DNA from 4 places in the Glaciecola petra genome. Region 2 is predicted to be linked to each of the others. Evidence: predicted binding sites of a transcription regulator. Region 2 holds the regulator's gene; each other region holds the start of a gene.
What was found. Region 2 encodes FNR, which switches genes on or off when oxygen is low (the NO sensors DNR and NnrR bind a similar motif). Its sites were predicted from a motif close to TTGATCTAGATCAA; they were not measured.
Positions count from the first base shown of each region.

Region 1: the regulator FNR is predicted to act here: its motif matches at 6,522-6,535, upstream of RM552_RS08850 (GbsR/MarR family transcriptional regulator).
Region 3: the regulator FNR is predicted to act here: its motif matches at 2,577-2,590, upstream of hemN (oxygen-independent coproporphyrinogen III oxidase).
Region 4: the regulator FNR is predicted to act here: its motif matches at 4,851-4,864, upstream of RM552_RS08020 (OmpW family outer membrane protein).

Region 1 covers NZ_JAVRHX010000002.1:215,734-223,665, reverse strand. Annotated here, with positions in the region: gene RM552_RS08885 (hypothetical protein) at 1-26, shown strand, start outside; gene RM552_RS08880 (hypothetical protein) at 13-1,437, shown strand; gene RM552_RS08875 (MmcQ/YjbR family DNA-binding protein) at 1,434-1,823, opposite strand; gene RM552_RS08870 (sensor domain-containing protein) at 1,958-4,186, shown strand; gene RM552_RS08865 (M28 family peptidase) at 4,209-5,636, opposite strand; gene RM552_RS08860 (ATP-dependent zinc protease family protein) at 5,775-6,218, opposite strand; gene RM552_RS08855 (hypothetical protein) at 6,270-6,476, opposite strand; gene RM552_RS08850 (GbsR/MarR family transcriptional regulator) at 6,614-7,162, shown strand; gene RM552_RS08845 (cytochrome ubiquinol oxidase subunit I) at 7,244-7,932, shown strand, end outside.
Region 2 covers NZ_JAVRHX010000001.1:1,204,357-1,212,288, reverse strand. Annotated here, with positions in the region: gene RM552_RS05350 (sulfurtransferase) at 1-605, shown strand, start outside; gene RM552_RS05345 (LysE family translocator) at 602-1,228, shown strand; gene RM552_RS05340 (hypothetical protein) at 1,297-2,040, shown strand; gene RM552_RS05335 (glucosaminidase domain-containing protein) at 2,033-2,815, shown strand; gene RM552_RS05330 (DUF2987 domain-containing protein) at 2,812-3,459, shown strand; gene rssA (patatin-like phospholipase RssA) at 3,487-4,407, opposite strand; gene ttcA (tRNA 2-thiocytidine(32) synthetase TtcA) at 4,435-5,337, opposite strand; gene fnr (fumarate/nitrate reduction transcriptional regulator Fnr) at 5,451-6,188, opposite strand; gene RM552_RS05310 (sulfite exporter TauE/SafE family protein) at 6,217-6,885, opposite strand; gene ccoS (cbb3-type cytochrome oxidase assembly protein CcoS) at 6,882-7,124, opposite strand; gene RM552_RS05300 (heavy metal translocating P-type ATPase) at 7,177-7,932, opposite strand, start outside.
Region 3 covers NZ_JAVRHX010000001.1:982,350-990,281, forward strand. Annotated here, with positions in the region: gene RM552_RS04365 (zinc-dependent metalloprotease) at 1-978, shown strand, start outside; gene hemN (oxygen-independent coproporphyrinogen III oxidase) at 1,031-2,509, opposite strand; gene RM552_RS04375 (histidine phosphatase family protein) at 2,700-3,368, shown strand; gene RM552_RS04380 (acyl-CoA dehydrogenase family protein) at 3,393-4,610, shown strand; gene RM552_RS04385 (NADPH:quinone oxidoreductase family protein) at 4,613-5,587, shown strand; gene RM552_RS04390 (DUF3718 domain-containing protein) at 5,693-6,088, opposite strand; gene RM552_RS04395 (SDR family NAD(P)-dependent oxidoreductase) at 6,238-7,002, opposite strand; gene RM552_RS04400 (haloalkane dehalogenase) at 7,014-7,932, opposite strand, start outside.
Region 4 covers NZ_JAVRHX010000002.1:506-8,437, reverse strand. Annotated here, with positions in the region: gene RM552_RS08050 (LysM peptidoglycan-binding domain-containing protein) at 1-915, shown strand, start outside; gene dprA (DNA-processing protein DprA) at 991-2,130, shown strand; gene RM552_RS08040 (DUF494 family protein) at 2,134-2,610, shown strand; gene RM552_RS08035 (DNA topoisomerase family protein) at 2,641-3,204, shown strand; gene tsaC (L-threonylcarbamoyladenylate synthase type 1 TsaC) at 3,246-3,800, shown strand; gene hemF (oxygen-dependent coproporphyrinogen oxidase) at 3,876-4,790, shown strand; gene RM552_RS08020 (OmpW family outer membrane protein) at 4,973-5,656, shown strand; gene aroE (shikimate dehydrogenase) at 5,919-6,758, shown strand; gene RM552_RS08010 (gamma carbonic anhydrase family protein) at 6,872-7,405, opposite strand; gene RM552_RS08005 (LysE family translocator) at 7,443-7,932, opposite strand, start outside.

The sequences.
Region 1 (7,932 bases), on a different contig from region 2:
ATGGGTTCACTAATGTTGAAGAATAATGCAAATGCTCGAAAATCATTAGTATTTATAATCGCGTTTTTATTAATGTCTTGCGTATCAACATCGCTTGATAACAATCTCGATACAACACTTGAGGGAAAAGGCAATAATCTGGTCTTTTCATGGAGTGAACAACATCCCTTTGCTCAAACTTACAAAACAGCTCGTATACAATTAGTCGCGGAATACGTAGAGCAAGACCCAAATGGTCGCACTAGAAATGTAAAACAGGTACTGTCTCAACCTGCTCGCAACTTTAGCGAAATAAACACAAAGGTATTTACGCTTCCACCCAAATTAAGGTCTATACCTGCGTCATCGAATGTATGTTTGTACTTGTCGATGAACAATCAGCCTATACCTGTAAGAGCAAGTGTAGCAGGCAGTGAATCATCGCGTTTTGCTTTCCCTTTTTGGCAAAAAAATGTGTATTCACAGACCAAGAGTGAATATTACAGTCGTATTTTAGCACGTGCAAAAGCTAATTTGGCAAAAGCAGTAAATGCTGAACAACAAGCACTTAAAGCCCCTTTCAGCAGACTAAACGAATTCAATAGTGTCTTAAAAAAAGAAAACAACAAAGGTTTGAGTTCAATAAGTCGTATTGAACAATGCGATGATATTGTAATTGAACCACAATTTGCCAAAAAGACTCTCGATATATTGAGCGAAGAACAAATTTTACCCACCGCAAATGCAATATGTACCGCGGCATCATTTGACTTAATTGATCAATTTATACCTTTATACAGCAAAGCAAAAACAGACTCGGCAAAGGAATTTTATCGAAAACGAATGGCTGATTTTTCAACAGCTTTGATTCTTCCGGCAATTTATCGCTTTAAAAATCAACTGCAACAAGCTGGCTTCTTTGCATCTGCGCAATACATGAGTATCAAACCTATCTATGAGCGGTTTGAAAAGCTTGCAGAATTTGCTGATCAATATAAGCAACAAGCAAATGTTTTCAAACCTTCCGGAATAAAGATCTTCACATCACCCTACACTTTTGAGGCTGGAAAGCTGACTATTTTTGACAGTTTGCTTGGCATCCCAAATAAAAACTACACGGGCGCGCAACTCAGAGAGGTTGTTTATAACGAGTCCAGCGAAATCACTTATTGTACTCATGACTTCATTAAGCACTTAAATACAAAACGACAAAGTTTTGCTTTAAATATTGAAAACGCGCCAAAACGAGCCATTGCCGCTAACACTTACTTTAAAAATTATTGTAAGTCGGTATTCAACAATAAGGTTGATACAGCAAGTAAATACACCAATCAGCGCATTCAAGCAGAAAAAACACTCGCTCAATTACAAGCAGAATATGACGAATCAGAATTGCAAAATGAAAATAATCGCGCTGCGACTGATCAACAACTCAATCAATTAGCTTGTAAAATTTAAATCAAGCCGAGTTCGCGCTGTAGCTTTTTAGTTAAATTTAAGCTTACAAGTCGATACGATTCGTCGAGATAATAAGCTAGCTCCTCGTCTATTATAGGATCTGAGTCTGTTGCTAATGAATGTTTGAGGGTGCTGTCATAATATTGTATCCATAACATGCCACGCGATGCTAAATAAGGCGCTGGCCGATAATTATCTTTTTCTCGCAAAAAATAAAAGTTTGCCTCAGAGGTTTTAAAACTGATGCCTAAAATATCATTCTTATCTACCCTCGCTAAGGCAAATACTTTGCCGCCAATCTTCCACACATCAGAGCCGCCCCATTGATTAACATAAGTGCTTGCGTGTTTGCTTCTGCAATATTGATTGTAGCGTTTTAAGTTCATTGATTGCCCATATAGAATAATGGCGATTAGACGATATCATATGTCTAATGATACCAAAATCTTATTGCTAATTATTATATTGGCGTTATGCTGAATATGGGGTATCCCTAATGGTTGATTGCGGCTTGTAATATATGCAAAACATTAATAGTGATCGCAACAAAATCGAAAATTTTTTTATTGAGCTAAGAACCTCAAAGTTATTTTCGATCTTAAATATTACCAGCATCATCTATTCAATTGTATTGATATCGACTTTTGCCGCTGTATATGGGCAGATGCCAATATATATTGTCGCTACACATGTGATTGGTCTAAGCATAGTGATTGGCAATATTTTTCTAGCTTACAAAACTGAAAATATCCCGCGTTCTGCCGGCATACTTTTGTTTTGTATGTTAACGATACACCTTGTCAACATTACCATTGTAGGCGGCATCAATAACCCACATTTTGCATGGTTGTTTATATTCCCTATCCTCGCTGGCGGGACTCTTGGTTGGCGCGGACAAATATTCTTCTATATATGTTGTTTGCTGGGCACGATTTATTTTTATGTGGTCCCTGAAAGTATTAATTTATTGTCTGACAATGACAACCTCGGATATACCTTATTTACCCGTATAATGTGCTTAAGCATTTTTACCTTAATCATGTTGGTGTACTACTTTACTTTGAACGAAAAAATGCAACATTTGCAAAAAGCCCTCGATTTAGCTTCCTTTGAAAGTGACTTATTTTTAGGCGTTTTTAACTCAAAAGCACAAAGTGTCATCATGACCAATCAAAATGGTCAAATTGAAAGAGCCAATGCAAAGTCCCATGAAATGTTTGGATTTGAACAGGGCCAACTTTTAGCACTCCCCATCTCTCAGATATGTAGTTCAGGCATTGAGAATTTATGCACCGCTATTAAGCATAGACAATCTACTGAAGCCAAAGTAACGACCCACAATGGCCAGACAATTTGGCTTGAATATACAACCATGAGTGTTATCGACGAAGACAAAAACACGCATACATTAATTACAATGGAAGATATAAGTATTCGCAAGAATCATGAAGCAGAATTGTCGTACCTCGCCCGGTTTGACCATTTAACTCGCCTTCCTAATCGCTTGTCGCTGCAAGAGAAACTAAATGAGGCGATTGCTTTCGCAAAAACCGATTCACAAGAATTTGCAGTGGTTTTTTTCGATTTAGACAAATTTAAGAATGTTAATGATATACAAGGCCATCAGGCGGGCGACACTGTATTAATTAAAGTCGCGCAGCGTATACAAAGTTTGAATAAAGCAAACGACTTTGTAGCTCGCTTCGGTGGTGACGAATTTGTTCTAGTGATAACGAATATACAATCAGAAAAATACGTAACCGACCAAGTTAAAAAAATTCAAGATAGTATTTCTAAGCCTATTAGCAACGCAGGAAGTGACTATTATGTTGGCTCTAGCGCTGGCGTTGCTTTTTACCCACAAGACGCTCAAACGGCCAATGACTTGATTCAAAAAGCCGATATGGCAATGTATAAAGCTAAATCTAATGGCCGCGGACAATATCAATTTTATAGTATTGAACATGATGAAAATATTAAACGTCAAATCAAGTTGAGCAGTGAACTCAACTTTGCAATTGAACGTGACCAACTCAATTTACTATATCAGCCTATTTACCATATCGACGGCAAAATTTGTGGTGCTGAAGCCCTTGTAAGATGGAACCATGACGAACTAGGCATTGTGTCTCCGAATGAGTTTATTCCTGTTAGTGAAGAAAACGGTTTAATTGTTCCAATTGGCCTATGGGTGTTAGATGAATCTTGTCGAGTAATTCGACACTGGCATGATCTTGGATACACTCACTTAGTTATGTCTGTTAATGTTTCTTATCGGCAGATAAACAGCGATGATATGGTCAAAGAAGTACAACGTATTTTAACTAAGTACCAGTTAAGTGGTGCCTCGCTAATTTTGGAATTGACTGAACGCGTATTTGCCGACGATTTGAAGTTGGTCCAACGCAATATTACAAAATTTACGGAAATGGGCGTACAAACGGCAATAGACGACTTTGGCGTAGGCTATAGCAGTTTGAGTTATTTAAAGAAAACGAAATTTAGTTCGTTAAAAATTGACCGCGATTTTATCAAGGACATCGATTCTAACTCCGCTTCTCGAAAATTATGTTCCGCCATTACCACTATGGCCTCAGGGTTAGGTTTGAGCGTCACTGCCGAAGGTGTTGAAACCAATGAGCAGTTACAAATATTAACTGCTATGAATATTGATAAATACCAGGGCTACTTAATGTCTAAACCCATTGAAAGTGACGCCTTTGAAGCATTACTGAGTAATTCTAATTAAACGCTAAGGTCATTCGTGCCCATTACTGCTCTTTGTTTTCTGGCTTAAAATCCACCTCAGAATCTGCAATAAGATAAATACTCGTCGCATAAGCCGCTACATTTTGCGCCAGTTCTTTTGGATTGATCTTATCCAAAGTGTCATCAGGTGTATGATGCAAATCAAAATAGTCTCTACCATTTTGATTTAAACGTATTGTGGGTACACCTTGACGAGCCATGGGTATAATATCAGGGCCTCCGCCTGGCACATTAGAACCGCCTCTCACAATCCCTAGTGGCGACAGTATTTTAGCTATTTCGTCTATCACTAAAGTCGCTTGCGGATTTACATTAGAGACTAACTGCCAAATTGTTTGCGCGCCAAAATCAGACTCTGTGGCTAATACATGATTATGAAGATTGTCTTTGTGCTTTTCAGCATAGGCAAACGCACCCAATAAACCCACTTCTTCAGCGCCAAACATGACCACACGAATAGTCCTTTTAGGCCGTTTAGGTAACTTTGAAATAAGCGCAGCCGCCGCTGTTGTTATCCCAATGCCAGCGCCATCATCTACTGCCCCGGTGCCTAAATCCCAACTATCTATATGTCCACCAATGAGTACAATTTCTTCAGGTTTTTCACTGCCTATCAAATCAAGAATTACGTTACCACTACTCACTTCTCCTTTCCATTTAGACTCAGAATGCAAAGAAACGGCTAGGTCTTTTCCTAAGCGATGTAATCGACGAAAATGATCAGCATCAGGATTTGAAATAGCCACCACGGGAATAGTCGCCCATTCATCTTTATTTTTACGCATCATGCCAGTATGCGGAAATCGATGAGAACTTGACCCCACAGAACGTACCATGAGCGCTTCGGCGTTTGCTCGTTCTGCATGATGATATCCACTTTGTCTGCGAATATTGGCTTGACCATACCCAGCACCGGTTTGGCTTTTTACCATTTTATCGCCGTCTACAAAGGCAATTTTGCCCTTTAAATCGCCCGCTTTTACATTTGCTAGTGCGTGGATGTCTCTAAAATAAACAACTGGTGCCTGTATTTCTTTTGTGGATGGCGCGGCTCCACCTAAGGCTGTGCCATATAAATCTTGCTGATAAGGAGCGGTCATTGAAATATGTAAGTGACCTCTATCCCAAAAAGGCATCGTAAACTCTTCAATGCTCACTCTATCAAAACCAAGTTCTTTACCTAACTTTACACCCCACTGCAATGAACGAAGTTCGGCTTCAGAGCCGGCTAATCGAGGACCAATTTCAGTAGTCAGTGACTCAACAATTTCGAAACCGAGATCGCTGTTTAGTGCTGTTTGCATTAAATCAGTAGCCGTTTTTCGTTGCTCTTCAGATATAATGTTGATCGAGTCATTCGTTTGGGCAACAGATAGAAATGAAAAAAGGCTTAAAATCGCACCAAAAAAAAGGCGCCTTGAAATTGGCATAGATTGCTCCGTTTATTACATAGTGGCTGATAGATATAAGACGACCTAATAAGTATAGTCAGAAACTAGCGAAAAATAATCATATATATTTTAAAGACATGTAAGGGCTTTGACTATTCTTCTCTCGATTACTAACATTTAGGCCGTCACAAGGAACTCTTTACTCGGGTCGACCAATACCCGTTCAGACATCGCTTCTCTGCCAAGCAACATCATATAAGTCATTTCAGATCGATCTGTTAAGGTCATTTTGATTGGCCATGATTGATCACCAATAACAAGCAATGTCTCAATGACAAAACGCCTTTCTCTGGTAGCGGTAGAACTTTTCACTCTACGTTTTGCTTCAACTTTACAAGAATGTCGAGTGAGTATTTCAACATCATAAACATCCGGATGAATATCGAAATTAATCCATGACTCATCATTTTTTTCGTATTCTTCAACGTTCTCAACATGCAGAGATGATGTTGCGGCTCCAGTGTCAACTCGCATAACTAGGTTAAATATTCCTAGCTCAGGTAAATCGCACTTTTCTAAAGCACCCAACACTAATTTGTCATTGCGTTGTCTGTATTCCATTTGCATTACTCATTTCAAAACGATGCTAAGAAACATCGCATTTACTACTTGTTAATCTACAATAGGTACATCGTTTAATGCCAGATCATCTTGCACCCATTCAACATGCTCAGCTACAGAATCAGGCTTATCAAATAAGTACCAACTGTTATTATACTTTAGTATATCATAACTAACATACATGAATAGTTTAAGCGCTATTTCAGGGCTAAAGTGCCTTGGTGGCATCACACCAGCGGCGTAAATTAGACTATTCACTCAAACTTCAGATATGCGATTGTCTTGAAAAACACCAGAATATAATTGATTAAAATCAAGCTATATATTATACTTTCAGAAATTATTGAAACTTCAGAAATTAAAGTAAGGCTCAGATGTCAAAAGAAACTCAAAATATAAAAATGACTCCTATGATCGAATCATTTGTCTTTCATTTTGGCGAAATGGGCAGCCGTTGGGGTTTCAATCGCACCGTTGGTCAAATATATGCGCTGTTAGTCATGACTCAAGACCCTATTTCAGCTAATGATATCGCTGATACTCTTGCTATTTCACGCGGCAATGTCTCAATGGGCTTAAAAGAGTTAAATGCTTGGCAACTGGTTGGTACGGTGCACAAACAAGGCGACCGCAAAGACTACTATGTGACTAAAGGTAGTATTTGGGAGATGGCAAATAAGGTGTTTGAAGAACGTCGAAAGCGAGAAATTGACCCTACTCTAAGTTTGTTGCGGGATAACTTAATGGACACGCCGGGGAATCAAAGCGAAGAATATGCACAAGCGCGCATTCAAGAAATACATGATCTGCTTGAGAATATTACCAAGTGGACACAAAGCTTACAGGCCTTGAGCCCCGAACAGCTAAATGGTTTGATGAAACTAGGCTCTGGTGTAAGCAAAGTGCTCGACCTAAAACAAAAACTCATACAAAAAAACCAATAATAACAAGCGAGCAATACCCGAATTATTTTTTTTCTCCATTTTGGAGGCCTCTTGTTGAGGTTAGTGTGTTCGAGGTGATACATGTTAGACGTACTCTTGTTATCTAGACTGCAATTCGCAGCTAATATCAGTTTTCATATTCTATTTCCGACAATAACTATTGCGCTAGGCTGGCTATTGTTTTATTTCAAAGTGCGCTTTGATCTATCAAAACATCCGGTGTGGATGCGTGCTTATCGTTTTTGGGTGAAAGTATTCGCATTAACATTTGCGCTCGGAGTGGTCAGTGGTATTACTATGTCGTTTCAATTTGGCACCAACTGGCCTGGTTTTATGGAAACAGTTGGAAATATTGCCGGTCCATTGCTGGCCTACGAAGTTCTCACCGCCTTCTTTTTAGAAGCCACCATGCTCGGCATTATGTTATTTGGTATTTCACGTGTGCCTAATTGGATGCATACCCTTGCAACATTCTTAGTCGCTTTTGGCACCACGATGTCGGCATTTTGGATTTTAGTGCTCAATAGCTGGATGCAAACGCCAGCTGGCTTTGAATTGCGAGAAGGCGTAGTGCATGCTACTGACTGGTTTGCGATCATATTTAACCCTTCATTCCCCTATCGATTCACACATATGTTGATGGCCTCAGCGTTAACCGTATGCTTCTTAGTTGCGGGTTTGTCTGCTTATCGTATTTATCGAGGCGACAGCAAAAAAGCGCCTCGCTTGACCTTAAAAACAGCCTTATTTAGCGCTGCCTTGTTAGCTCC
Region 2 (7,932 bases):
GCATAAACAACGACGATACTCTTGTAATCTATGATGATTATGGGAATTTTTGCGCGTCGAGAGTTTGGTTTATGTTTAAAAGCGTAGGCCACAAAAATGTATATGTTTTAGACGGTGGCCTACTTAGATGGTTAAGCTTATCGTTGCCCGTTGTTAACAAATTGAATATAAACCTTAGGGCGAGTGAATATACTGCTGCAGAGAGCACTCAATTTCAGTTTGTTGCGACTGATTATGTATTTGAAAGGATAAATGCGCCCAATTATCATATTATTGATGCTAGGGCCTTGCAGCGCTTTACTGGGCAGATTCCTGAGGCTCGTAAACACCTTCGAAGTGGACATATTCCAAGCTCTAGTAGTCTTCATTATGCACAATTGCAAAACGAAAATGGCGAATTAGTGGCATATAATCAGTTAACAGAATTATTTACTCACTATGACAAAGAAAACACATTAATTATGACATGTGGAAGTGGTGTGACGGCCTGTATTTTAGCTCATGTCGCCTACACATTAGGTTTTGACAAATTGCGAGTATATGATGGTTCGTGGTCAGAGTGGGGGGCTAGTGCCCATTTACCGATTGAAACGGGAATAGCATGAATATAGATTTCAATGTTTGGGCCAGCATCGCACTAATGCATTTTGTCGCTGTGGTTAGCCCTGGACCTGATTTTGCAATTGTCTTAAGACAAGGTTTGCAAAAAGGTTTGCGAGCGGCGCTATGGACAAGCTTAGGTATTGGCACAGGTATTTTATTGCATGTTAGTTATTCAATTCTTGGTATTAGCTTAATTATTAAAACAACACCATGGCTATATAATGCCTTGTTGTATATTGCTGCAGCTTATTTCATTTGGATAGGTATAAATGCATTAAGAAGTAAATCACAAGCCCAGAACCAAGATGATAGTGCTGATACTACACAAACTAGAGGACTTTGGTACAAGGCCTTTTCCTTAGGATTTATTGTAAATGGCTTAAACCCCAAAGCGACCTTATTTTTTCTTGCCTTATTTACAGCAGCTATCCCCGCGGAAACCTCGCTCAATACTCAAATTTTTTATGGCGTGTATTTAGCATGTGCGACAGCGGTTTGGTTTTGCTTTTTATCATTTGTTACTACTATTTCGAAAATTAGAACCGCATATCAGCTCCATGGGCATTGGTTCGACAGATTAATGGGGATCGTTCTGATTGGGATGGCCATATTTCTTTTACTATAAAAAACCTCAACGCATGTGAACTGTGCACTTATCAATGTTATAATCTACACTAGTCTGATAATTAAGGTATGAATGCCATTAAACCTACATTTTCCGGATTTAATCCCGATTATAAATTTGATATAAAAAATATATTTGAACAAGGGAATGCCTTAACTAAACAGAATATTTTTCTACTAGCACGTGCTTTAGTGATGATTATAAGTTTAGGTGTTGTGGTTATTCTTATACTTTTTGATGCCTATGGTATTAGTGATATTGCAAAAATAGCAAGCGGGGAAATAGTCTTAACCATAGCCCAACAACTTGGTATCGATTTAAGTTTAACAGTTGTTTTAGCGCCATTGTGGACGGGTATTAGCATGGCTGCAGTGTTTAGTAATCGGTCAATTAATATTCCATTTTCGAGCATCTTTGTTTTTTTCAAACTGCTACCTTTAGTTGCAATAGCCTATCTACTGATTAACACGTCTTTCGAAATAGGTTTGAGGCTATTAGTCATACCGGGTTTTTATATATTTGTGGCGACAACATTCACTTTAATATTAATTGCAGATAAAGGCTTACGACCATTTCAAGCCATATGGTGGTCTGTAAAAGCAGTTAATCATTACATTGTGCCTATGCTAGTCATTTTTTCATGCTTTTTCTTAATGTTAATTTTGGTGTTTTTTACTTTTGGCTTGGCCTATTTATATGTAGGACCTTTATTTTTTAATGTTAAGGCTATTTTGTATGAAGCCATTTTTTGTCATGAGTCCATATTAGAAGAACGAAATGTAAAATCTGAACAAGGAGTGTTCGATGCATAAATTTAAAATTATTGGCATTACATTTTTTATTGTCCTAATAGTCCTCGTGTTAACATATGTTTTGTTGCCACAAGATAAAAGTATTAAACATTACCCATTAGTAGAAAATGCCTTTGAAGCAGTGCCAGATTTTTCGTCAATTTCTAATGTTGTTGAAAAAAAACAAGCTTTTTTTGAATATCTTGCGCCTGCCGTTGAAGCACAAAATAGTTATATCCTTGAGTTAAGACAAGTCGTACAAGGTTACAAATCACTTATAGTTGCAGGAGAGTCACTTTCTTCATTACAACAAGATAATCTTAACTGGTTATACGAGGAATATCGGATAAACCTTGAACAGAGCCATGAGCAAAGATTCGCTGAGTTATTGCGTAAAATCGATATTATTCCACTAGAATTGGTGCTAGTTCAAAGCGCTAATGAATCTGCTTGGGGGACTTCACGTTTCGCCCGAGATGGATACAATTTTTTCGGATTATGGTGTTTTAAAAAAGGCTGCGGCTTTGTGCCCAAAAGACGAAATGAAGGGGCGACTCACGAGGTTGCTAAGTTTGATGATTTATCCAGCGCTATGTATTCTTACATGCGAAATATAAACCGTCACGACGCTTATAAAGAGTTGCGTTTGATTCGCCATAAAAGACGTAATAATCAGCAAAATATTAGCGCTATCGCATTAATAGATGGCTTATCTAAGTATTCTGAAAGAGGACAGGAGTACATAGAAGAATTACTGCAGATGATTAAAGTTAATAAGGATTTAATACCCTCGTGAAGAGATTTGCACTTAATATTACTATTATGTTTTATGTTTTTGCTTTGAGTTTTGATGTCAAAGCAAACGAATTGATCGTCGATTATAAAAGTTTTTATAGTCACGCACGTAAAATAAACAATGATGAAATGAATGCCTTACAATTTGCTTTCGGATTTATAAACATAAACAGCAAAAAATTATGTAGCATTGAAAGTGCCCGGATAAGTACAGAAAAACAACAATTACCGCTCGAAGTGAGTAAAGAGAATAGATTTACTATACCGGTAGAGAGGGCGCTAAGACTTGCTGATGCTAAGGTAGTATTATCATTAACTGAGGCGGTGAATATTTGTGACATGTCGGTTCAATTAGAAACTAAACCTGAGTTCTTGAAGATAAAATATTCAGCGCAAGAACTTGAAACCTTGTTTACGCAATATGAGGCATTCTTTGACGACATGGGTGGTTTTTTGTCATTTATGATGCCAAGTGTTAAAGGCTTAAATATATATTTTAAAGATCAAAACCTCGTGAAAGACCTTGAGCACGGCTTAAGGGTTGAAAATGGCGTGTTATTGGTGCAACAATCGCAATTTGTAAGCTTGGCTAGTATCGAGTTACCAAATAAACCTGTAAGAATTACAGCTCACACCGTTAAGTAATTCTGATAGAGATTTAAATAGCCCACCTTAATTTTCGTTTTCTTGTTGTATTTGTATATCCAATTGATATTTAATCTGCTGTGCTAAACGTTGCACCGACTCATAACCCTTGCTTGCTAACTCTTCCGCTCTATGAAACTCCAATAATCCTACATCTCTTAACTGTGGTTCAATCAATAGATCGGGTGGATCACCAGCTAAACGAGACCTTGTGACTCTTGCTTGTAAAATTTCTAATGAACTACTCATTACACTCATGATGCCCGGTGCACGCTTTTTATTGGGTTTAGGGTCGGGCGAAAACCATTGTTTCATAAAACCATCATTTGCTTTATCGATAAAATCATCAGTTTTTTGAACATTTACTTCGTGTTCATGTTCAAATTTTTCAATCAGTTGCGGTCTAAAATCAGCACTTAAGTTTACTGCTATCACAAAATCTGCACCTAATTGCCTGCATTGGTTTACGGGAACAGGATTGACGACTGCACCATCAACTAGCCATCTGCCTTCACGTTCTATAGGGGCAAAAAGAGCAGGGATAGCGCAAGAGGCTTGAATAGCATGTTCTATATCTCCACTATTAAAAACAACCTCTTTGCCAGAATATAAGTCAGTCGCTACCGCGGCGAATGGTATGTTCATTTCTTCAAAAGTACTGGCACAAAAATCTATTTTATGTTTTTCAAAGACTTTTTGACCACTGGCAATGCCACCGCGCTTAAACCCAATACCTAAAAGTTTAAATACCTGCCATTCTGAAAGTGAATAAGACCACTCTTCGAGCTCATTTAGCTTACCGCTGGCAAATGCAGAGCCAACATATGCGCCAATCGAACAACCGGCAACTACATCTATTTTGACCCCCATTTCTTGTAAGGCTTTAATGATCCCTATATGAGACCAGCCTCTTGCTGCGCCAGCTCCCAGTGCTAAACCAATTTTCAATTTACTCTTCCTTTTGACGGTGATTTTTTATTTAGCTTTTACTTCTACAACATTTAAACGAACAGTGTCTTGATTAGGGGTTTTAATTGTTAGATCTGGTTCATCAAATCCAATGTCGCCTTCACCTTCATAATTATTGTTTTTACTTAAATTAGTGAAATCAAAAAGAGATTGATCTAAAAGATGTGAAGGCACAATGTTTTGTGTTGCTTTAAACATCGATTCTATCCTGCCTGGGAAACGATGCTTCCAATCATTCAACATAGCTTTTATGTTTTTACGTTGCAGGTTTTCTTGCGAACCACAGAGGTTGCACGGAATGATTGGAAATGCCATATGCTGGCTATACTTGGCAATGTCTTGCTCAGAACAGTATGCAAGAGGGCGTATGACAACATGTTCTTTATTATCGCTTACAAGTTTAGCGGGCATTGACTTAATTTTACCGCCATAAAACATATTCAAAAACAGTGTTTCTAAAATATCATCTCTATGGTGTCCTAATGCTATTTTTGTCGCGCCAATTTCAGATGCCGTTCTATATAAAACGCCTCTTCTTAATCGTGAACAAAGGGAACACGTTGTTTTACCTTCAGGGATTTTCTCTTTTACAATAGAGTAAGTGTCTTCTTCTATTATTGTATAATTAACATTAAGTTCTGTTAGATATCTTGGCAATACATCCGCTGGAAAACCAGGTTGTTTTTGATCGAGATTAACAGCAATAAGGTCAAAATTTATCGGTGCGATACGTTGAAAATATAATAATACGTCAAGTAGCGTGTAACTATCTTTTCCACCCGACAAGCAGACCATTATTTTGTCATTGTCAGTGATCATATTAAAATCAAAAATCGCTTTTCCAGTTTCTCTACGCAAGCGCTTTTGTAGTTTGTTAAAACTATATTCAAGTTTTGTTTTTACTGACATGAGTATTATTTACTAATTAGATGATGCATAAATTATACAATAATAAGTCTTCGCTTAAAAATAAGTATATTTAAATATATGATTTACTAAGGTTGATTATATCAATCAATTCACTAGTTAACTGAACTGATTTCTATTTCTGAATCTGGCATTCTTTGCTGAACACCCTCAAGATCCAAAATAGTAATTAACTTGCCATCTACCTGTAAAAGGCCTTCTTTTTGAAAACACGTTAATAGCCTAGAAATAGTTTCCACTGTCAAACCTAAATAATTCCCAATTTCACCTCGAGTCATTGAAAGGTTAAATTGTTTTGCTGAATACCCCCGCTCATCAAATCGTTGTGACAAATGGCTAATAAAATGAAGTAAACGTTCTTCAGCGCTGCGTTTACTTAATAACATCATCAAATCGTGATTATGTTTAATTTCGGAACTCATAAATTTCATGATTTGTTGACGTAACTTAGGATAGCGATTCGACACTGTTTCGAGAGTATCGTATGGCAACTCGCAAACCATTGCTGTTTCAAGGGCTTGAGTATAACTTTGATGAGTGTCGTCACGCATTGCATCAAATCCAACTATATCACCAGGGAAATGAAAACCAACAATCTGTTCGACGCCATCACTGCCGCTAATGTAGGACTTAAATGACCCCGACCTGACAGCGTATAAAGAGTGAAACTTATCACCCACACTAATTAATTTATCTTGTTTATGGAGAGGTCGCTTGCGCTCAATAATATCGTCCAAAGAATCTAATTCAGATTTATTAAGACTAACGGGAAGACATAAATGACTGAAGCTACAGCTTTGACAATGTATAGAAAGTTCTGAACCTTTACTCATAACGCTACTTTAATATTTCTGAAAGAGATCATTTTATACCCTGAAATAATTTAAAGGTCAAAAATATTGCGAAAATTAGTATCAGAAAAGCCATAAACAAGCGAGTGTTTTTGTGTTGTAAATAGGGAATCACGAAACTTGCACCAACGCTAGAAGCAATTAATGCGGGCAGGGTGCCGATCCCAAAACATAACATAAAAACAGCGCCATTTAGACTATCACCGCTTGCTAAAGACCACGTTAACGCTGTGTAAACTAAACCACAAGGTAACCAACCCCATAACATTCCATATAAAACAGTATGCCATGGGGATTTAAATGGAATTAAGCTTTTGCCTATCGGCGCAATTTTTTGCCATAAATACCCACCCAATCTTTCAAAATAAGCTAGTATCTGCAATATCCCACTTATGTATAGGGCTAAAAGTAATAGAAAAAATATGCTTATAATTTGCAGAATATATAAGCCGAACACTACTTTTGCAGTAAAAATACTGCTTAAATAACCGGTAATTGCACCAGCGATTGTATACGAAAGGATCCTGCCAATATTATATGCAAAGATATACGGTGTTTGCTTGCTATTTTTAGGTGTTGCGAAAGTAAACGCAGATGCGATGCCACCACACATGCCAATGCAATGAACGCCACCTGCCAAGCCCATAAAAAAGGCCGTTAATAGAGAAAAGTCAGTCAATGTTTTGGTTCTTTGGTGTTTTGTTTATTACTTTCAACTGTCTCAGAACTCTCTGCTTTATCACTTACTGTTTTATTGTCTTTTGTATTATTAGGCGTAATGTCGTCATCAAATAATATGCTATAACCCTGTCGCTCCAAGTCGTCGAATTGATTAGATTTTACAGCCCAAAAAAACACGCCAATTGCAATAGCAACGATTATGACTGCTAGCGGTATAAGCACAAAAATTATACTCATTTGAAAATTAAACCTTTGGTAAATAAACTATTAACACTATTCAGTACTAATATTAACGCATCAAACGGGTAGAGTTATAGACAACAATAATAGAGCTCAAAGACATACCTAAAGCTGCCTGCCAAGGCGTTAATAACCCCAACACAGCAAAAGGGATCACCAAAATATTATAGCCTAAAGCCCATGCAATATTTTGCTTAATCTTACGTTTTGTAGCAAATGCCAAATTAATTAAATGGCTCAACATGTTTAGTTTAGGATTTAATAATACGACATCAGCAGCATTTTTGGCCAAATCAGATGCATTGCCTACCGCTATAGAAACATCTGCAGCCGCTAATACCGGTGCGTCATTAATACCATCTCCTAACATTAATGTTTTGGCATTTATTTTCTGCATGTTGTTTACATAGTCTAGCTTTTGAGCTGGAGAGCTATCACCAATAACATTGTTAATCCCTAATTGCTTGGCAATAATTTCGGCATTTGCTTGTGTGTCTCCGCTCAGAATTGTAGTTTTGAACGCTTTCAACTGTTTAAGCGTTTCAGTTACATCGTCAGCTAGCGTATCGGTGACCCAAAAACCTGCCAATACTTGATTTCCCATGGCAAAAATAACATTTGCGCCTTTTAGTGCTGTTATGTCATCAATTTGAAGCACTCTATCTAGTTTTTCCTGAATAAATTTTTTGGAACCAATGTGACATTGATAATGGTAGATATTGCTAGATACACCTTTGCCTATTTCAATATTCAGGTTTGTTACATTTATATCTTTCAGGGCTTGCCATTTTTTTTGACTCAAACT
Region 3 (7,932 bases), 220 kb from region 2:
GTAGTTAAATATGGTTATCAGGACTACCCTGATTCTATAGATGAACAAAACGCTTTAATGGAATTGGTTGAGCAAACGCAAGCCGCAGGATTTTTATACAAATCTGATCCTGATGCACGCATTACTAAACGAGCGTCTGCAGACGGACACCTATGGGATAACGGCTCAAAGCCTGTGACTGAATTTGAGCGTTTTATAAAAGTGAGAGCGCATGCGCTAAATAAGTTTGGAGAAAATAGCTTACCAAAAAATAGTAATTATTCTGACTTAGAAAGGCGTCTAGTTCCTTTATATTATTCACACCGTTATCAATTAGACGCGCTAGTGAAACAGGTATCTGGCTTGCATTACCAATATTCTGTCAAAGGAATAGGACAGGCTCCCAACGTTATAGCGGTAGACGCTGATATACAGCAACAGGCACTTAAACTTCTCGTTTCTAGCGCAAGTGCTGAATTTCTTACGCTATCGAATGACATACTAAAGCTTATACCGCCAAAAGCATATGGTAGCACTCGAACACGCGAGAGTATGCCATCGAGAATGGATACCGCCTTTGATCCGATAACTGCAGCTGAGTCTATCTCCGGGTATACCTTGAATATTTTATTGCAAAGTGAAAGGCTAAATCGCTTAGCATTTCAACATAGCCAGAATAGTGACATTCCTTCAGTCAAACAAGTCAGCAATCATATTTTTAGTGAGTTGATTGAGACAAACTCTATCTCTCCATTAGAGCAACGTATTCAAAAAGTCGCTTTGTCGGTTTTCTTTGATGTGTTGAGTGATGAAGAGTTGAGCGCAGAAGCTAAGATGAGCATGTATGAAGTACTGATTGATTTTGAGAAATGGTTGCAGAAAAATAGCAAACGTACTCGCAATAAAGTCATGCTTAAACATCTCAAGCAATATTGGGCTACAGGCATTTGGGCTCTCAACATTAACATAAAACCTTTGCCTCCAGGTTCTCCTATTTAGACAATGATCAAACAAGTAGTAAGCCTTTCTGGGCTGCTACTTGTCTTATTATTTATATGACACGGCTATACCGCATTTTATGTCTTTCATGACCTATGTGTGCATCAAAGTTAATGCAGATATTTCGTATAAGTAAACGACCTTTTGCATGCACATAAATAGCATCTTCGGTTTCACTCAGTAGCCCATCTTTTACTAATGGAACAAGTTCACTCAATGATTTTGCAAAATAAACATCAAAGTCAATTTGATGTAGTTTAGAGAAGGCATTTTTATCGACATAAAAATTACACATTAATTGTTGAATTAGACTACGTCTAATTTCATCGTCCAAGCTCAAGATCAAGCCTTTATCTAATATAGAAACATCTCTATCTATTGCTGCGTAATATTCGTTTAAGTTTTTGACATTCTGCGCATATGAACGGCCCAAGCTACTAATTGAAGAAACCCCTATACCCAAAATACAGTTTGATTTATCGGTAGTATATCCTTGAAAATTTCGATACAAACGTTTTTCTCGAGCTGCAACACATAACTCATCTTTGGGTTTTGCAAAATGATCCATGCCAATAAAGTGATACCCCTGCTCAATTAAATTAATTGCTAAATAGTTAAATAAAGTAAATTTTTGTTCAGTGTCAGGGAGCCATTCGTCTTTTATTTTGCGTTGAGCAGCAAACAATTTAGGCATATGAGCATAACTAAAGAGTGAAATACGATCAGGGTCTAGGTGTTTTATTGCCCTTAGGGTTTGTTTCAAGCTTTCGATGTTTTGTCCGGGTAAGCCATAAATCAAATCTACATTAATTGAAGCAAAGCCGAGTTGTTTTGCTCTATCAATTAAAGATATTAGTAGAGCTGTACTTTGAACCCTATTGATTTTTTCTTGCACACTTTTATTTACATCTTGGACACCAAAACTTAAGCGGTTAAATCCCATTAAAAAAAGGTCTCTAAGAAAATTATTGGGCAAATTACGAGGGTCAATTTCAATACTTTGATCTAAGTCTTCGGATAAAGTAAATTTCTTTGAGATAAAAGAGAGTAAACCCGCTAACTGTTTTGGGCTAAGAAAACTAGGTGTACCGCCACCAAAATGAATTTTATCTACTGTAAAATCAACAAATAATTGGCTGCGCTGCTGAATTTCTTTTTTAAGATAGTGTAAATATCTTTCTAATTTGTCATTGTTCCGCGTGACTATTTTGTTGCAAGCACAGTAATAACAAAGGCTATGGCAAAATGGAATATGAATATAAAGAGATAGACTGTCTTTAGCACCAGTGTGACGCAACTCCTCAACAGAGCATTTAAAATCGTTTTCATTAAATTCGTGGGTAAAAGAAACTGCCGTCGGATACGAGGTGTATCGTGGGCCAGAGGTATTATATTTCTGCAACAAAGTAAGGTCGCATATTTCATTTATTTTGATATCAGTACTTGTTTTAAGTGCTGGGTTGCTTTCATCATGGTTTGTTCTTTTAGCCACCACACTCATCGGGTTTATATTGTCAGTTGTCAAACTCATGTGTCTTTCTCGTTTTGTTTTAAATTATGCTGAACCCAAAGTTTACTGCAATTGCAGGATACAAAAATTGATCTAGCTTAAGTTTTTATACAAGTAATGAATAAGCGTATATCAAAACAATTAATTACTCTTATTTGCTAAAACCGATTAGCCTAGGTTGTGATATTTTACAAACGAGGATTTCCATTTTATGGCGCAATTGTTTTTAGTCAGACATGCACAAGCTTCCTTTGGTGCCGAAAATTATGATGAGTTAAGTGCATTAGGGCATGAACAATCGTCTTTATTGGGTGAATATTTTGCGCAACGCCAACAGGAGTTTGATTTACTTGTGACGGGCGCCTTAAAACGACAAATTCAAACAAGTGAAGGTATTTTAAAGCATACAAAAGCTGAACACATCTATTCAGATTCATGCTGGGATGAATTTGATTTTGATCTTATTGTACGCACATACTTAACTCACTACCCAAAGCAAAAGCCAAGCCCCAATGCACCAAGAAGCGAATGGTACAAAGTACTTCGCAATGCAATGATTGCATGGTCAAAATCCGAATTAGATATTACTCAAGGCGAAACGTGGCAAGCTTTTTGTTGTCGAGTCGAGCAGGGCATGCAGCAAATAAAAGAAAGTCGAGCCAAGCGTGTACTGGTAGTCAGTTCTGGCGGGACGATGGCCATATTCTTAAAAACATTATTAAATACGTCAGTTGAACAAGCCGTAGCATTAAATTTACAAATCAAAAATACAAGTCTGAATGAGTTTTTCTTTAATAAAAATGGATTTCAACTTAGTTGTTTTAATCACGTACCACATTTAGATAATAAGCAGCATCAAGACAAAATTACTTATAGTTAATAAACCCAAATTAAGGAGGCAACGATGAACTTTGATCATAGCGAAAAGTCACTTGCACTAATGGAAAAACTAAATAAATTTATGCAGGAAGAAATTTATCCTGTTGAATCTGAATATCACGACTTAGTCGCTAGCAATAGTAATACTTGGGAAACCCCTGCTTTAATGCATAGCTTAAAAGAAAAGGCACGTGAACAAGGACTTTGGAATTTATTTTTGCCTGAGGAATACTTACCGTACGGAGCGGGATTAACCAATTTAGAATATGCACCTTTGTGCGAAATCATGGGTCGAGTGCTTTGGTCGTCGGAAGTATTTAATTGTAGTGCTCCAGACACCGGTAATATGGAAGTACTTGCAAAATATGGGTCTGATGCGCAAAAACAAGAGTATCTAGTGCCCTTATTAGAAGGTCAAATTAGGTCTGCATTTGCCATGACAGAGCCTGAGGTGGCATCGTCTGATGCAACAAATATTGCTACCAGTATCGTTGATAAGGGTGACTATTATTTAATAAATGGTCGCAAGTGGTATACAAGTGGTGCCATGAATAATAACTGTAAAATATTGATAGTAATGGGTAAAACTGATCCTCAAGCCCCTCGTCATTCGCAACAATCACAGATACTTGTTCCGATAGACACTGCTGGAGTTACTGTTGTTAGACCTATGTCAGCAATGGGATATTTGGATGAGCCAATAGGACATGCAGAAGTACTCTTTGAAGACGTTAAAGTCCCTAAAACAAACCTGATACTTGGAGAGGGGCGTGGTTTTGAAGTTGCACAGGGTAGATTAGGACCGGGTCGAATTCATCATTGTATGCGTCTTATTGGGTGCGCACAGCGCGCTCTTGACCTAACATGTGAGCGAGTAGAACAGCGTATTGCTTTTGGGCAACCATTAAGTAAGCAGCAGTCAGTACGTGAAAGTATTGCGCAAATGTATTGTAAAATAGAGCAAGCAAGGTTATTGACACTTAAAGCAGCTGACCATATGGATAAATATGGTAATAAGGTAGCTAAAAATATCATTGCGGCGATTAAGATAGTCGCACCTAAAATGGCCTGTGAGGTTATTGATGAGGCTATTCAGATCCATGGTGCAGCAGGCACATCTCAAGATACCATTTTGTCAGCTACTTTAGCCTATGCAAGAACAATCAGGCTAGCAGATGGCCCTGATCAAGTGCACATGATGCAATTAGGAAAAAACTTAGTTGTCCAGCAACAAGGAAAATAGATATGAAAGCAATAGTATGTAGGAATTTTGCCCCGGTTGAGGATTTGGAATACGCTGACTTGCCCGATCCAGTCGCAAAACCTGGAGAGGTTGTGGTTGATGTCTCAGCTTCTGGCGTTAATTTCCCAGATAGCCTATTAGTTCAGGGCTTGTATCAAATGAAACCCGAATTACCATTTATTCCTGGTAGTGAAGTTGCAGGTATTATTAGCGAAGTAGGTCCAGAAGTACCTTATCTTAAAGTCGGTATGCCAGTGATAGGCATATGCCAATTGGGTGGATACGCACAAAAAGTGGCGATACCTTGCATGCAAGTAATGCCAATACCAGCGTCCATCCCCCTAGATCAAGCTGCGGCATTAACAACAGCGCATGCTACCGCTCATCACGCCTTGAAACAACGAGCTCTCTTGCAAGAAGGCGAGACACTGCTAGTCACAGGTGCGGCTGGCGGAACTGGGTTGGCTGCAGTTCAAATTGGTAAGCTAATGGGAGCTAAGGTGATAGCGGTCTGTTCGACAGATGAAAAATGTGAAGTAGCAAAACAAAATGGTGCCGACATTACTATTAATTATAGTAAGGTTGATTTAAAAGATACGGTTAAGTCGCACACGAATGGAAAGGGTGTAGATGTCGTTTACGAATGTGTGGGAGGTGATACTTTTCATACTTGCACACGAATAATGGCGTGGGCTGGTCGTCTTTTGGTGATAGGCTTTGCTGGTGGTGAAATTCCTAAATTTCCTATAAATTTGGCCTTAGTGAAAGGTTTTTCTGTTGTAGGCGTATTTTGGGGTTCATTTGTCCAACACCAACCCCAAGACTTCATGTCTAATATGAAACAGTTAGTGACTTGGCTTGCTGAAAAGAAAATTGAGGTGGTAATTGACGAAGCGTTTAAATTAGAAGCAGCAGTTGGGGCGCTAGATAAATTAACTTCAAGACAAGTAATGGGAAAAGTAGTATTAATTCCATAAATAAAAACTTGCAGATAAAAAATGACCTCCGGGGAGGAGGTCATAAAATGGCAAAGTTACCTCTGCCTACCATGTTGAAAAGGTTATCAACAGGATGATAAAACGTTAAATACGATCAGCAACTACCTGCGCAACTGCATTGGTGTCTAAGCCTTGTTCAGCAATCCACGCTTGCAAAGTTTTGCCGTCGGCTTCAGGTTTGCTTAAATGCTTTTTTGGCATTTTTTTCACTAATAAAGTGCCTGCCTCCACTGCATTGTTTAGAATTGCTAATCTAATTAGGCTATTTCCACCGCAAGTGATACCGTCGTAGTAATCTCGCAGCTTGATAGAATAGTCGCTTTGTACTTTTTTCATCTTTTTACGTAATTCGCCTTTGTCATCGGCTTTTACAATTGCACAGATGTTTGCAAGGGCATCTTCTATTTTTGCATCTGCTGATGGTGCAGCAAACATTAGAGACGCTCCTACAGCGCTAGTTAATAATAATGATTTCAACATGTCATTTCTCCGAACTGGTTTGTTTCGACGGAGAAATGATATAAAAATTTTATGTAGCGTGAAGTAAGCTTAATGATACTTTAGTATAGTGTAAAATACGCTAAATCCGTAAGTGACTGATTAAGCACAATTATAATGGCGGATTGGATTTACCAAGCGCTTACACCTCCGTCAACAGCGATAGTTTGTCCATTCATGTAGGTATTCCCAGGAGAGAGAGTGAGGAGCATTACATTTACAATTTCTTCAATTTTGCTAATACGTTTCATTGGACTGCCTATACCAAGCTTGGCTTTGTTTTCTTCGCTTCCCATGCCACCTTTCTCCAAAATATCTGTTGGACTAAAAAATGGGCATATCGCATTGCACCTTACATTGTAGCGACCATACTCGACCGCTGCTGTTCTAGTTAATCCAACTACTGCATGTTTAGCTGCACTGTAAGCCCCTCCCTTTGGTGCTCCGCCAATACCAGCCATAGAACTCACATTTAATATGTGCCCAGACCCTTGCTGGAGCATTGCACGTATTTGGTGTTTCATACCAAACGCAACGCCTTTTACATTGATGTCAAACTGATTGTCAAATATTTCCCCGCTTAGGTCATGTATGGCTGCTTGTTTGTGTGCAACTCCTGCATTGTTTACGGCAATCGTTAACGAGCCAAATGCATCCAAAGCCTTTTTGACCATTGTTTCGGCGCCTTCTTCTGACGCGACATTGACAATGAGTGTTTTGCATTTTTCCGGTGATGTAAGTAATTTCCGTGTTTGTTCTAATCCACTCTCGTCGATGTCACTAAGCACTAATTGACAAGCTCGTTGATTTAACGCTATCGCAAGAGCTCGTCCAAAGCCGCTAGCAGCGCCAGTAATAATCGCTGTTTGATTTTCAAAGTTTAAGAGTGGATCCATATGCGACGTGTTCATCTTTCGTTTTCCTTAAAGCAAGTTATTGCGAGCTCAGCTAGTGCGGACGCACAGTCTTCTTGTAAAAAGTGTCCGCCGTTTGCCATAGTAGTATGCGATTGTCCTATGCATCCTGGTATTGTTTTTTGAAAAATTTTATCGCCACCTGCCGTTACCGGGTCGTGGTCGCTAAAAGCCGTTATAAAGGGTTTATCAAATTGTTTTAAACTCGCCCATGCTCTTCGATTGTTTTCTGTTTCGGGATCGTCTGGGCTAATTGGTACTAATAGAGGGAATTTTCGCGCACCCGCTTTATATTTTTCCTCAGGATAAGGCGCGTTGTATGCCGCTACAACCTCATCAATTAAATCATTTTGTGTGGCTCGTTGAATAATATTTCCAATGTCAAAATTATCTGTTTCTTGAGAATAAGTTTGCCAATCTAAAAATGCTTGTGGTGGCTTATGGTCTCCAGTAGGAAGCATTGTGTTAGCAGCAATAACACCCATAAATAATTCAGGCTGTTCTGCCACTAACCTAAGACCAAGAAGCCCCCCCCAGTCTTGACATATTAAATGGATATCGGTTAATGCTAAGGTGTTTAAAAACTCGCGTAACCAACTAAGATGATTCGCGTAGGTATAGGCATCTTGTTCTGCAAACTTATCGGACTTACCAAAACCAATAAGATCTGGAGCGATCACTCTGAAACCTGCTTGAGCGACATTGTTAATCATATGCCGATATAAGTAACTCCAACTAGGCTCGCCATGGAGCATCAAAATCACGGGCGAATCAGGCAGACCATAGTCAACATAATGCATTCTCAGTTCTTCGCCAACGGTAAAGGCGCAAGCATTGCTTACATCAACATAGTTTTCTTGGAAACTGTAACCGGGTAAGTTCTCAAAACAATGTTTGGGTGTGCGTAATATT
Region 4 (7,932 bases), on a different contig from region 2:
TTAGACAAACCTTGGTTGTGGCCAGAGTTATGGCGTACCAATACGCAAATTGAAAATCCGCATCTTATTTATCCTGGTGATGTGCTTAGACTTCGATATGAAAACGGTCAACCGGTACTTGAATTAGTGCGAGACAAGTCAACAATTACCCTCACGCCTAATAGCAAAGTAACAACAAAACCATCGCCTATTTCTGTATTACCTTGGAGTGATATCGAACATCATTTTGGTAATGGAAGCATGATGGACGCGGTTAAATATCAATCATTGCCGATTGTTTTAGGAGATCAAGAAGGTTCGCCTCGTTTCACTAACACTGATTTTGTGCTTGCGCATAATGTTGATGATACCAAGACGGAATATAAAGTTGTGCGCAAAGAACGTGAGGTATTTGATAGCTTGGGTAAAAGTTTAGGGGTTCAAGTAAGCTATTTGAGCGACGCAAGCGTTACCGAAACACTCTCTCAGCAACGTCAAATTGTTAAAATTCACGAAAGTAAAATCGAAGCTAAAAAAGGTGATAAATTAGTCCTTAGCGAAAAGGTTAAAAAAAGAGACCTACGCTTAAAGCCAGCAAACAGACAAGTAGGTGAATTGGTTCAAAATGTGAATGGAAATGTATTAATTGGTGCTCATGACGTAGTAATCGTTAATATTGGTGCGCGCAAAGTAAAACCAGGTACAGTGTTTGGTATTTACGAAAAAGGCGAAGACATTAGCTACGACAAAGAATCTAGTTATGCGTTGACTAAATCGAGCATTGTTGACTTATTCAAACAGACCGAAGAAGTAGAGCAACCGGCATTTAAGGTCGGTGAATTAGTTGTCATTCGTAGCTTTGAGAATGCCAGTTATGCATGGGTGACTAAAACTAACACACACCTAAGTGGTGGAGAAATTATTGCTAGACCTTAAACAATACAATTATTAACAACCCTAGCGGGGATAATTGTATAGATAAACTTGTGATTCCAAGGAAGGAAAAACGCATTGCAACATTCAACATCCATTTCTGTCGAGTCCCAGTGTGCTCGGTTTTTATATTTAGCCAGTGTACCGAAGTTAGGCATTGTTTCCTTACTTAAAAGTGCAGAACAATTAAACTGCGATTTAAGTCAATTATGTGAACAAAGCAAGCAAAACCTATTGAAAGTTGGTTGGAACCAAACCCAAATTAAGGCCTTGAAGACACCAAATTATTCTATAGATAAGCAAGTGCGCTCAAGCTTGCATTGGCTAGCACAATCTGTACTTCATCATTTTATTTCTTTTGATAGTCCTTATTATCCTAATCGACTTCGGCAAATTTCTAGGCCTCCTCTTTTTCTGTTTGCAGTGGGAGATGTAAATTTGCTCTGTTGGCCTCAAATCGCCTTTGTGGGCAGTCGAAGTCCGTCTATTTATGGCGTGCAGTCGTGCCATACATTAATTCAACAGCTAGCATGTTTCGATAATATTGGCACTATTAGCGGATTGGCTCTAGGTATTGACGCGGCATGTCATAAAGCGAGTTTGGCCAATAACTTGCCTACTATCGCTGTGTTGGGTTGTGGGGTAGATATTATTTATCCCAAAAGACATGCAGATCTTTATCAGCAAATCAGGGATACAGGGCTTATATTATCTGAATTCCCCCTAGGCACTAAGCCCATGGCGCAGTTTTTTCCTCGGAGGAATAGGATTATTAGTGGCCTAAGCATGGGTGTGGTAGTGGTAGAAGCAAAACTAAAAAGCGGATCCTTAGTGACCGCGAAATATGCATTGGAGCAGAATAGGGAAGTATTCGCTTTACCTAACAATATAAATAACCCAAATGCCGAAGGTTGCCATTGGTTAATTAAACAAGGAGCGATGTTAGTAGAATGTGCTGATGATATTGTTACTGAGCTGATGCATATGAGTGGTTTTAATGATGTAACTATAGCTGATAAAAAAAATGAAAAAAAAACCAATTCTTGCTTGGCTTCTGAGCTATTGTTAGATAGTGTTGATTACAGCGCTACATCAGTTGACACAATTGCACAACGCAGCGGTATGTCCTTGAGTGATGTGCTGACACAATTATTAGAATATGAGTTGCGTGGCTTAGTAGCGTCAACCGCCGAAGGTTATATTAAATTGGGGGCTTAAAACATGTTCGATATTCTCATGTATTTATTTGAGAACTTAGTAAACAATCAGACAGAGTTAATGGTTGATCAAGATGAATTAACCGATGAGCTGATTCGAGCCGGTTTTCATCATGACGAAATATATAAAGCTTTAGCTTGGTTAGAAAAACTGTGCGACCTTCAATCAACCGACACTACACCATATTTAACCCATTCTGCTGAGATCTCTAATACTCGTGTTTATTGTGAAGATGAATTAATTAAACTTGATATAGAGTGTAGAGGATTTTTGATATTTCTAGAGCAAATAAATGTGCTTTGCTCTAATACTCGTGAAATGGTTATTGATCGAGTGATGGAAATCGATTCTTCAGAATTTTGTTTGGTTGACTTGAAATGGGTCGTGCTGATGGTGCTATTTAATGTGCCAGGCAAAGAATTAGCTTACGAACAAATGGAAGAGCTGATTTTTGAATTGCCGGAAGGGCAATTACATTAAGATCCTACTATTTAAAAGTTTGTTGATAAGATGAAAAACAAGGTAGAACCTTTATCGTCTAAAAATGCCAATCAACTTGCCTATGGTGATTGCCCAGATTGCGCCTCTCCCTTGCATATAAAATTTGTAGGCAAATCTAGTTTTTTAGGTTGCACCGGCTATCCAGAGTGCGATTATTCACAAGCCCTGAATCAAAATACCGTCACTGTAATTAAATACATTGAAAGTAGTGAGTGCCCAAAATGTAGTAAGGAATTGGCGGTAAAAAAGGGTCGTTTCGGTATGTTTATCGGTTGTACTAATTTTCCTGAGTGTGACTTTATCTCAACGAAGAAAAATCCAGATCAGAGACGCGAAGGTGAAGGCGTTGCATGCCCAAAGTGTGATGAAGGCATTTTGCAGGCAAAACAAAATCGTTTTGGTAAAACATTCTATGCATGCAGTGGATACCCAAAGTGCAAATTCATCGCTAACCATGAGCCTGTTGCAAAAACTTGTCCAAATTGTGGTGCTAATATTCTTTATAAAAAATCCAAAACTGACGCATCGTTAGTTTGTGCTGAACAAGATTGTCATTATTCTTGTAATGATTAGCACCTATTGATCAAGATGATATATTTTTAAAGGCACCAATAATGAAAGATAGTTTACAATATTTGCAGTCTTGGTTTGATAATGGAGGTGTGTTTGCTTATCCGACCGAAGCAGTGTTTGGTCTTGGTTGTGATCCCCAAAATCAAGAAGCGCTTTATCGTATACTTGAGTTAAAAAAACGCCCGGTTGAAAAAGGGGTGATACTTATTGCGAGTCAATGGACGCAAATACAAGCTTATGTGTCGATGGATAGTTTATCTATATCAACTCAAATGAGAATCAAAGAAAGTTGGCCTGGCCCAATTACTTGGTTGTTGCCTAAGTCTGCGAGCACGCCTGATTGGGTCAGCGGTGACTCGGACATGGTCGCTGTGCGTATAAGCGACCATCCGATTGTAAATACTATGTGTGATTTGCTTGGTAAAGCTATAGTGTCAACCAGTGCCAATCCCGCTGGATTAGAGCCTGCTAAAACGGCTAGGCAGGTATTAAGTTATTTTCCTGATGGCGTTCATATAATTGAGGGTGATTTGGGGCAACAACAAACGCCAAGCAAAATATTTCATAGTTTAACGCTTGAAACCATAAGGGCTTAAGCCCACAATTTAAATAAGGCTCAGAGATTATTGCTCTAAGCTTGTTAGTCACCTTTAAATAACGATGAGTATAAAATGAGTCAAGTAGATGCTGCGCAAATAAAACAAGTAAAAGACTTTCTACTAAATTTACAGGATGAAATTTGCCAATCACTTACTTTGGTTGATGCTGGCGGACAATTTGTTGAAGATTCATGGGATCGGGAAGAAGGCGGTGGTGGTCGTTCTAGAGTCTTAAAAAATGGCCAAGTCATAGAGCAAGGAGGGGTTAATTTCTCGCATGTATTCGGAAACAAAATGCCTGCTTCGGCAACGGCAGCCAGACCTGAATTAGCAGGCAGAAGCTTTCAAGCAATGGGTGTTTCTTTAGTGATACATCCACACAACCCTTTTGTGCCAACTTCCCACGCTAATGTTAGGTTTTTTGTAGCACTTAAAGAGGGGGAGGCACCTATTTGGTGGTTTGGCGGTGGATTTGATCTAACACCGAGTTATGTTTTCGAGGATGATGCAAAACACTGGCACCAAGTTGCCTATGATCTTTGCGAGCCCTTTGGTTCAGGTGTTTACGCAAAGTATAAAAAATGGTGTGATGAATATTTCTTTCTAAAGCATCGTAACGAAACCAGAGGTATTGGTGGGCTATTTTTTGACGATCTCAATCAGGAAGGATTTGACCGTAGTTTTGATTTTATGAAAGCAGTCGGCCAAGGCTATTTAAAAGCGTATGTTCCAATTGTTGAAAAGCGAAAGAACACGCCTTACACCGACAAAGAACGGCAGTTTCAGCTGTATAGAAGAGGTCGTTACGTGGAATTCAATCTTGTATACGATCGCGGTACTTTGTTTGGCTTGCAGACAGGCGGACGTACTGAATCAATTTTGATGTCGTTACCCCCTTTAACCCGCTGGGAGTATAACTATTTAGCCCCTAAAGGCTCCCCTGAAAGCAATATTCAGGAGTATCTAAAACCTATTGAGTGGTTATAAAGAATGATTGAGATTCTATTTGGCTCATTCTATTGTCCCCAAACAAAATAGCGCGAATTATTGATCAAGATCAAAACAAAGAAAGAGTTGTAAACCATTGTTTTAAAAACATTAACCTAGATCAATATTTTAATTATTCCCCTGTGTAACATCGCTTCAAAATTACTCAGGAGAAAAACTCAATGAAAAAATCAATAATCGGATTAGCCATTTTGGCATCACTCACTAGTGTTAATGTAATAGCTCACGAAACTGGCGATATGCTAGTACGTGTTGGTTTAACGACTGTCGCGCCAGACGAGTCTAGTTCTAACGTGTTTGTTGGTGGTGGCGATTTAGGCTTTGGCTTAAATGTAGACAATAATACTCAGCTAGGTCTTAACTTTGCTTATTTCCTTACAGACAATTGGAATATAGAAGTTTTAGCCGCAACCCCGTTTAAGCACGATGTTAAGGTAAATGCTAACCCGCTTGGTCTTGAGAAGCTTGCAGAAGTTACACATTTACCACCAACAGTAACGTCTAACTACTTTTTTGCTGACAAGGCTTCAGCGTTTCAACCTTATGCTGGTATTGGTTTGAATTACACCATCTTTTTTGATGAAGACTTTACTGACAGTAACGAAGCCTTAGGTTTTAGTGACCTTGATCTAGACGCCTCTTTTGGTTTATCTGCACAAGTTGGTTTTGACTATATGGTTGATGACAATTGGTTTATCAATGGCTCTGTTCGTTATATCGATATCAGCACTGACGCTACTTTTACGTTGAATAATGCGGACTTAAGCGCAAATAATGCACCGGGCGAAGTAACAGTCGATATTGACCCATGGGTTTATACGGTATCTGTTGGATACAAGTTCTAACTATTCAAATGCGTTACAAAATAGTAAATTTGTTCCTGCAACCAGGCAACGTGCAACCTTTCTTTTTTATACTGGTAGCGGAGGTTTGCGATTCGTTGATAAAATTCAAGGCGCAGTTAAGTTGATTGAGAAATAAATATTAGAAAACAAATAAGCTATGAGTCGAATAAATATGCTTTGTCATAGTGATATTTACTATGACATTGTTTCGTTTATCGTTATTCTAATACAATATCTGACGTTTTTTCTTTAGGACTTTTTTTTGAGTGCTTCACAAACTATGGCCTGCGTTTTTGGCAACCCAATAGAGCAGAGCAAATCACCAATAATACATGCTTTGTTTGCTGAACAATTCGATATTGATCTTCAATATGTAAAACGTTTTGCTGAAGCAGACGCATTTGCTTTTTCCGCCGATGAGTTTTTTAGCCTGCCCAATACTATCGGGGCAAATGTTACGATGCCTTTTAAGCATGATGCGCTCAAATGGGTTTCGTCTTTGTCTTCACAAGCAAAAAGAGCGGGAGCGGTGAATACTATTATTCGAAAGGGAAGTATTTTTGAAGGAGACAATACTGATGGTGTAGGCTTGGTGAATGATCTAAAAGATCATGGAGTTGATTTACAGGGCCTAAACATTCTAGTAGTAGGTGCTGGCGGTGCAGCGAAAGGCGTTTTACCTGCTCTTATCGACGCAGGCACAAATCAATTGTCGGTTTATAATAGAAGCGCCGATAAAGCCATAGCGTTAGTTAACGAAACAAATCACTATAAAGATAATATAGCGACTGTTTACGACGATGCAGCATACGACGAAGCAAAGGAAGGCTTTGACCTAATAATAAATGCAACATCGTTGAGCCTATATGGGAAATTACCGCAAATTTCAGATCTTGTATTTTCTAATAAGCCAGTTGTCTATGACATGGTCTATCAACCTTCTCCTACTGTTTTTATGCAAAAGGCGAATAGCTTTGGCTGCACAAATAACATTGATGGTCTGGGAATGCTAGTCAACCAGGCGGCACAAAGTTTTTACCTTTGGTTTGGTCATTACCCTGAAGTAGGAAAAGTGCATCAGTATTTGCTAGCTAATAAATAACCTCAAACTTGTTTAAGAAACGCTTCTCATCACGGCTATAATCGAGTATTTCTATGTTTAAAAATTAAGCAACAGAAAAAACTTTAGAGTCGGATAACAAACGCTCAGTAGTACTAATTATTTTCCATGTACTTATTTTTTAACATGACATAATTGGCAGCGGTGTCTTTAAAAAATGCGAGTTCTTTGTCTTTTAAAGGGCGCTTTTTCTCTACTGGGTTACCTACGTATAAATAACCACTTTCTAGGCGTTTTCTTGGTGGTACTAAAGAACCTGCAGCAATTAACACTTCAGATTCAATAATTGCACCATCTAATACAATTGCGCCCATCCCTACCAATACATTATTGGCAATTTTACAGCCATGAAGCATACATTTATGACCAACGGTCACATCGTCGCCTATTATTAGCGGATAACCTTCAGGATTTAATTGGCTAGGTCGACTTACATGTAATACGGAACCATCTTGAATATTACTCCGTTCTCCGATTCTGATTTTGTTGACATCACCCCTAGCTGCGACAATTGGCCAAATACTACTATCTTTACCAATTTTGATATCCCCCGCTAAAACGGCACTGTCATCTACAAAAACAGTTTTATCATAAATTGGTAAAATGCCATCGAATTTTTTAACTGTCATATACTTTCCTAAAGAAGTGTAAAGCTACTTATAAAACCTAGCCAATCGCTAACCAAATACCGACTAACGCTAGTAAACCTCCGCCGATTCGATTTATCCATTGTGCTTGATTGTTATTATTTAAGAGGTTTGATAAACCCTTTCCACCTGTTGCATAAATCAACATACATATAAACTCACTACATATGATAATAGTCAATAGAACTGTGAGTTGCATAAATATTGGTTTTTGGGTATCTAGGAAAGGTGGCAAAATAGAAGTCATAAACGCCCAACCCTTAGGGTTGCTAACGGCAGTAGCAAAGCCCTTAATAACAAGTTGTATATTAGTGTAGGTATGCTGTTGGTTATTTGTTTGTAACGATATAGGTGTAAACCACAGTTTAACTCCCAAATAAAATAGATATAAACCTGCAAGCCACTTAAATATATTGAACGCTAATGGATAATTAAGAACTAAGGTTGCTACACCATATATCGCACATACCGCGACTACAGAAACACCAACTACTTCTCCCAACATCATC